Regions from separate parts of the Streptomyces sp. NPDC001443 genome, predicted to be linked through region 2. Evidence: riboswitches for the same ligand, from Rfam matches in the RefSeq annotation. Region 2 holds a riboswitch; the other holds the start of a gene.
What was found. Region 2 has a riboswitch for glycine ahead of gcvP (aminomethyl-transferring glycine dehydrogenase). Riboswitches for the same ligand answer to the same signal wherever they lie in the genome.

Region 1 (3,399 bases), on a different contig from region 2:
TCCCGCCCGTCCCGGACGCCGCTACCCGCCCGTCCCGGACACCCCTTCCGGTCCGTCCCGGACGCCGCTACCCGCCCGTCCCGGCACGGCTGCCGACAGCCGGCAGTCGGCAGTCGGCAGTCCGCAGCGACCCGTACAGCCGGGCGGCCGTACAGCCGGGCGGCCGGGCGGTCGGGCGGCCTCCGGCCCGTCCGGTTCAAGGTGTGAAGTCGATCCGGCGCAGGACGGCCGCCGCCTCGCGGTCCAGCAGGACCGCCGAGGCGCAGCCCCGGGGCAGTTCGCCCTTCTCCACGGCGTGCAGCAGCCGGGTGGCCGCGCGGCGGTGACGCAGGAAGGCGTAGCGCGACACCCCGCGGCCCCGGTCGCGCTGGCCGGCCAGCGCCGCGGACGGGGTGACGTCGAGCAGCATCAGGTGCAGGGTGCCGCCCCGACGGCGGGCCGCGCGGGCCAGCCAGTCGCGCACCCAGGCCTGGGTGCCGCAGTCGTGCACGACGACTCCCCCGCCCGCGCGCAGGGCCCTGCGCAGGCCGGCGTAGTGGGCGAGGCGGACGAGCGGGCGGTAGACGGCGTACGGCAGGAAGCTCGGCGCGCGGTCGTCCCAGCGGTCGCGGGTGTCCTGGGAGTCGACGCCGACCCCCCGTACCGCCCGCCGCATCAGCGTGGACTTGCCGCTGCCGGGCAGGCCGGTGACCACGACCACGTCGTGGGGGCCGAAGACCAGACCGTGCGGACTGTGCCCGGAGCGCTCGCGCAGATCGCGGACGACCGGCGCGGGCCGCGGGGCGCACGTCTCGACCGCCGGGGCGGCGGACTGCTCGGGCAGCGCGGCGGCCGAGCCGGCCACGTACGCCGTGATCCTGTTCACCGTGATCGTCCTCCCCTGGGGTCAGGTAAGTCCTTTCCCCACTGAGCGTAAAGAGAAGGTAATGCGCGGCGCTTCGGGATTTCGTGCCCGTTCCGCCACAAGCCGGTGACAGCCGCCTCCCCGCCAGGCCCGTCCCCCGGGGAGGCGAGGCGGGCCTGCCCCGGCCCGACGAGGCGTGCAATGATGTGCCCGCCAACTGCATACCGGCCGTTTGAATCCGCGCGGGAGAGTTCCCGGCAGCCGTGCTGCCCGGGGCGCCGAAGGAGCAAGTCCCTCCCTTGAATCTCTCAGGCACCGTTACCGCGTGGGCGAGGCACATCTGAAAAGCGGACCGCTGCGACAGCGGTCCCACCCAAGGTGCAAGTCGTGACCCCAGGTGGTCATGACGAACCTCTCAGGTTCCGATGACAGATGGGGAGGAACGACCTCGCCCTTCCCCGTGCTCGGATTCGCTCCCGCGCGGGGGACCCATCGCCCCGGGAGACGACCGTCCGATGAGCAGCACGCCACCCCGTCACACCGCGCTCGACGCCCTGCACCGTTCGCTCGGCGCGACCATGACCGACTTCGCCGGCTGGGACATGCCCCTGCGCTACGGCTCCGAGCGCGACGAGCACACCGCGGTGCGCACGAGGGCCGGTCTGTTCGACCTCTCGCACATGGGTGAGATCACGGTGACGGGCCCGCAGGCCGCGGCTCTGCTGAACCACGCCCTGGTCGGCAACATCGCCTCCGTCGGCGTCGGCCGCGCCCGCTACACGATGATCTGCCGGGCCGACGGCGGCATCCTGGACGACCTGATCGTCTACCGGCTGGCCGAGACCGAGTACATGGTGGTCGCCAACGCCTCCAACGCGCAGGTCGTACTGGACGCGCTGGTGGAGCGCGCGGCCGGCTTCGACGCCGAGGTCCGCGACGACCGCGACGCCTACGCGCTGATCGCCGTGCAGGGCCCGGAGTCCCCCGGCATCCTCAAGTCCCTCACCGACGCCGACCTCGACGGCCTGAAGTACTACGCGGGCCTGCCCGGCACCGTCGCGGGCGTCCCCGCTCTCATCGCGCGCACCGGCTACACCGGCGAGGACGGCTTCGAGCTGTTCGTGGCCCCGGCCGACGCGGAGCGGCTGTGGCAGGCGCTGACCGAGGCGGGCGCGCCCGTCGGGCTGGTCCCGTGCGGCCTGTCCTGCCGGGACACGCTCCGCCTGGAGGCGGGCATGCCGCTGTACGGGCACGAGCTGACCACCTCCCTGACGCCCTTCGACGCCGGGCTCGGCCGGGTCGTGAAGTTCGAGAAGGACGGCGACTTCGTGGGCCGCGAGGCGCTGACCGAGGCGGCCGCCCGCGCCCAGGACGACCCGCCGCGCGTCCTGGTCGGCCTGGTCGCCGAGGGCCGCCGCATCCCGCGCGCCGGGTTCGCGGTCGTCGCCGACGGCGAGGTGATCGGCGAGGTCACCTCGGGCGCCCCGTCCCCGACGCTGGGCAGGCCGATCGCCATGGCGTACGTCGACGCGGCGCACGCGGTGCCGGGCACGGCGGGTGTCGGCGTGGACATCCGGGGCACTCACGAGCCCTACGAAGTCGTGGCACTGCCGTTCTACAAGCGCCAGAAGTAGACACTGAGCGCGGCCGCATGTGACACCGCGCACTTTCCGCTGCCCACCTGCGGTTTCTGTCGTCCCCCTTTCAGCAGCACTTCCCCGCGTACAGGAGAATTCAGGCCATGAGCAACCCCCAGCAGCTGCGCTACAGCAAGGAGCACGAGTGGCTGTCGGGCGCCGAGGACGGCGTCTCGACGGTCGGCATCACGGAGCACGCGGCCAACGCGCTCGGCGATGTCGTCTTCGTACAGCTCCCGGAGGTCGGTGACACGGTGGCCGCGGGCGAGACCTGCGGCGAGCTGGAGTCGACCAAGTCGGTCAGCGACCTGTACTCCCCCGTCGACGGCGAGATCACCGAGGTCAACGAGGACGTGGTGAACGACCCGTCGCTGGTGAACTCGGCGCCGTTCGAGGGCGGCTGGCTGTTCAAGGTGCGCGTCACGGGCGAGCCGGCCGACCTGCTCTCCGCCGACGAGTACACCGCCTTTTCCGCCGGCTGAGGAGTCACGGACACATGTCGCTTATGAACACCCCCCTGCACGAGCTCGACCCGGACGTCGCCGCCGCGGTCGACGCCGAGCTGCGCCGCCAGCAGTCCACCCTGGAGATGATCGCCTCCGAGAACTTCGCGCCGGTCGCGGTGATGGAGGCCCAGGGCTCGGTCCTGACCAACAAGTACGCCGAGGGCTACCCGGGCCGCCGCTACTACGGCGGCTGCGAGCACGTCGACGTCACCGAGCAGATCGCCATCGACCGGGTCAAGGAGCTGTTCGGCGCCGAGTACGCCAACGTGCAGCCCCACTCGGGCGCCTCCGCCAACCAGGCCGCGCTGTTCGCGCTGGCCCAGCCCGGGGACACCGTCCTCGGCCTGGACCTGGCCCACGGCGGCCACCTGACCCACGGGATGCGGCTGAACTTCTCCGGCAAGCAGTTCCA
Region 2 (3,399 bases):
AGAACGCGCCGTGCACGACCTCGACACCGCCGGCGGTGAGGCCCGCGGCGAGCAGCGTGGCGTAGCGGTGGGTGCGGGCGGCGATCGCCTTGAGACCGTCGGGCCCGTGGTAGACCGCGTACATGCCCGCCATCACGGCGAGCAGCACCTGCGCGGTGCAGATGTTGCTGGTCGCCTTCTCCCGGCGGATGTGCTGCTCGCGCGTCTGCAGGGCGAGGCGGTAGGCCCGGTTGCCGTCGGCGTCGACGGAGACGCCCACGAGACGACCGGGCAGGCTGCGCGCGAACTTCTCGTGCACCGCCATGTAACCGGCGTGCGGTCCGCCGAAGCCCATCGGCACGCCGAAGCGCTGGGTGGTGCCGACCGCGATGTCCGCGCCCAGCTCGCCCGGCGAGGTGAGCAGCGTCAGCGCGAGCAGGTCGGCGGCGACCGTGACCAGCGCGCCCAGCCCGTGGGCCTGGTCGATGACCGGCTTGAGGTCGCGCACGGCACCGGAGGCGCCCGGGTACTGGAGGAGTACGCCGTTGATCTCGCGCTCGGCGAGCTCGGCCGGGATGCCGTCGCTGAGGTCGGCGACGACCACCTCGACGCCGGTCGGCTCGGCGCGGGTCTCGATCACGGCGACGGTCTGCGGCAGCGCGTCCGCGTCGACCAGGAACAGGCCCTTCTTGTTCTTGCCCATGCGCAGGGACAGCGCCATCGCCTCGGCGGCGGCCGTGCCCTCGTCCAGCAGCGAGGCGCCGGAGGTCGGCAGCCCGGTGAGTTCGGCGACCATGGTCTGGAAGTTCAGCAGGGCTTCCAGGCGGCCCTGCGAGATCTCCGGCTGGTACGGCGTGTACGCCGTGTACCAGGCCGGGTTCTCCATCACGTTGCGCAGGATGACGGGCGGCGTGAAGGTCCCGTAGTAGCCGAGGCCGATCATCGAGCCGAGGACCTGGTTGCGGTCGGCCAGGGAGCGCAGCTCGGCCAGCACCTCGGCCTCGGTGCGCGCGCCCGGCAGGTCGAGAGCGTCTGCGTTCTTGATCACATCCGGCACCGCGGCCGCTGTGAGGTCGTCCAGCGAGCCGTAGCCGACGTGGGCGAGCATCTTGGCCCGCGCCTCGTGGTCGGGCCCGATGTGGCGCTGCTCGAACGGGATGCCCTGTTCGAGTTCGAAGAGCGGGGTGCGGTGGGCGGTCATTGCGGAGGCCTCCTGGTCTGACGCGACCTGCGAGGGGCACCCTGGCGCGGGTACCCGGACGGCCTCCCCCTCTGTCATCTCAACCTGAGAGCTTCACCGGATCACCTTGAGCGGGGTCACCGGCTTTCACCGTCGGTGAGGACGCGGGTCGTCGACACCCGTCCTGCTTTCCAGAGTGACCTCGTCCGTGCGGTACGTGTGCCTGAGAGATTCCGGGGAGGATTTGCTCCTTCGGCGCCTCCGGTGATGTCCGGAGGACTCTCCCGCGCGGGGTCAGCAGCCGCTTGCCAGACTACCAGCGAGGTCAACGTGGGAGTCTTCGAGTGGCCACCTTCCTGAATGTGCTCTTTTGTAGTGCTTACGGATGAGTTTGCGACCTGGAGGAGGGACCGTGCAGACCGATATCGATCCGCGCAACCTGATCGGCCGCAAGGCGTTCGACCGCAACGGCACCAAGATCGGCACCGTCGACGAGGTGTACCTCGACGACGCGACCGGCGTACCGGAGTGGGCAGCCATACGTACCGGCCTGTTCTCGAGGGACGCTTTCGTTCCGCTCGAGCCCAGCGAACTGGTCGAGGGCGCGCTGCGCATCCCGTTCGACCGCACTCTGATCAAGGACGCCCCCGACTTCGGCGTCGGCCGTCACCTCTCCCCCGAGCAGGAACTCCAGCTCTACCACCACTACGGTCTCGACATCGCCGCCCCGCCCCCCTTCCCGGACCACGACTTCGGCAAGCTGGCCGGCCCGGACGAGTCCTGACGCCACCGCCCCGCCCGACCGCCCCCGCGACACCTCGCACCCGACTTCCCGCCCGGACGGGCACCCCGCACGTCGGGCGAGGGCCGACGGAACGCGCCCGGGCGCGCACGGACCGCCCACGGGATGCGCTCGCGGGTGAGCGGACGGTAGCCCTGGACAGCTTCCGCTGCCGCTGCTGGGGCCCGGCCGTTCCGCACAGCCGGAACCCGGACCGTTCCGGGCAGCCACGACTCCGTCCCGTCAAGACCACCGAGCCCGCCGTCAGCCGGTCGCGCGCTCCCCAGCGGTCGCCGGCTCGCCGTCCACCGGTTCCCCGTCGAACGGTTCTCCGTCCAGCGGCTCCCCGTCGAACGGTTCTCCCTCCGCTGCCGCTTCCTCGGCACCGCGAACCACTCCCGGACTCTCGTCCTCCGCCGGTCTTCGCCGTACCAGCGGCAGTGGATCCGCCGGTTCCAGGTCGGGGTCGTCGATACGGAAGGTCCGCACCCGACCGGGTGCGGAGTCGGGCGTCTCGAACCGGACGGTGACCCGGCCCAGGCCGCTGCCCTGCACCCACCCGTGCCCGTGCTCGGCATGCCGTACGTCGTGACCCGCCGGCCAGTGCCGCTCGGCCGGCTCCGGCGGCTGCGGCACGACCTCGTCCGCGGCAGCCTCCCCCTCCAGCTCGCCCGCCTGTTCGCCGGCCGCCTGCGCGAACAGGTCCTCCTGCGTGTAGTCGGCCAGCCCGGTCACCCCCACCCCGAGCAGCCTTACGCCGCCCGTGGTGTCCACGGAATCGAGCAGCCGGGCCGCCGCCTCGCGCACGACGGCCGGATCGTCGGTGGGGCCACGCAGCGTCTCGGACCGGGTCAGGGTGGAGAAGTCGTACCGCCGCACCTTCAGCACGATGGTCCGCCCGGACAGACCGGCCCCGCGCAGCCGCCCCACGCACCGGTCGGCCAGCCGCGCCACCTCGAACCCAACCCTGAGCCGGTCGTGGATGTCCACGTCGTACGTGTCCTCGACCGACACCGACTTGGCCTCCCGCTCGGCCACCACGGGCCGGTCGTCGCGCGCCAGCGCCATCGCGTACAGCGCGTGGCCGTGCGCCTTGCCCAGCAGCCGGACGAGCTCGTCCTCGCCGGCCCCGGCGATCTCGTCGACCGTGGTGATCCCGGCCCGCCGCAGATGGTCGCCGGTGGCCGGACCGACGCCCGGCAGGATCCGTACCGGCTTGGGCCCGAGCAGCGCCCGCTCGGTGCCCGGGTCGATCAGCACCAGACCGTCCGGCTTGGCCTGCTCGGAGGCGATCTTCGCAAGCATCTTCGACGCGGCCAGCCCCACGGACCCCGTGAGCCCCGTCACCGCCCGTATGTCGGCACGCAGCTTCTCCCCCGCCGACCGGGCCGACCCCGTGTCCCAGGCCGCTCCACCGGCCTCCAGGTCCACGAACGCCTCGTCCAGACTCAGCGGCTCC

Region 1: it holds a riboswitch for glycine, as region 2 does, so the genes downstream of both, gcvT (glycine cleavage system aminomethyltransferase GcvT) here and gcvP (aminomethyl-transferring glycine dehydrogenase) in region 2, are expected to answer to the same signal.

Annotation. Positions count from the first base shown of each region.
Region 1 covers NZ_JBSFIA010000004.1:51,008-54,406, reverse strand. Annotated here, with positions in the region: gene ACWC24_RS06890 (AAA family ATPase) at 197-871, opposite strand; glycine riboswitch at 1,078-1,178, shown strand; glycine riboswitch at 1,179-1,286, shown strand; gene gcvT (glycine cleavage system aminomethyltransferase GcvT) at 1,360-2,478, shown strand; gene gcvH (glycine cleavage system protein GcvH) at 2,586-2,963, shown strand; gene ACWC24_RS06875 (serine hydroxymethyltransferase) at 2,978-3,399, shown strand, end outside.
Region 2 covers NZ_JBSFIA010000006.1:240,283-243,681, forward strand. Annotated here, with positions in the region: gene gcvP (aminomethyl-transferring glycine dehydrogenase) at 1-1,180, opposite strand, end outside; glycine riboswitch at 1,361-1,456, opposite strand; gene ACWC24_RS10250 (PRC-barrel domain-containing protein) at 1,572-1,943, shown strand; gene ACWC24_RS10255 (DNA polymerase IV) at 2,205-3,399, opposite strand, start outside.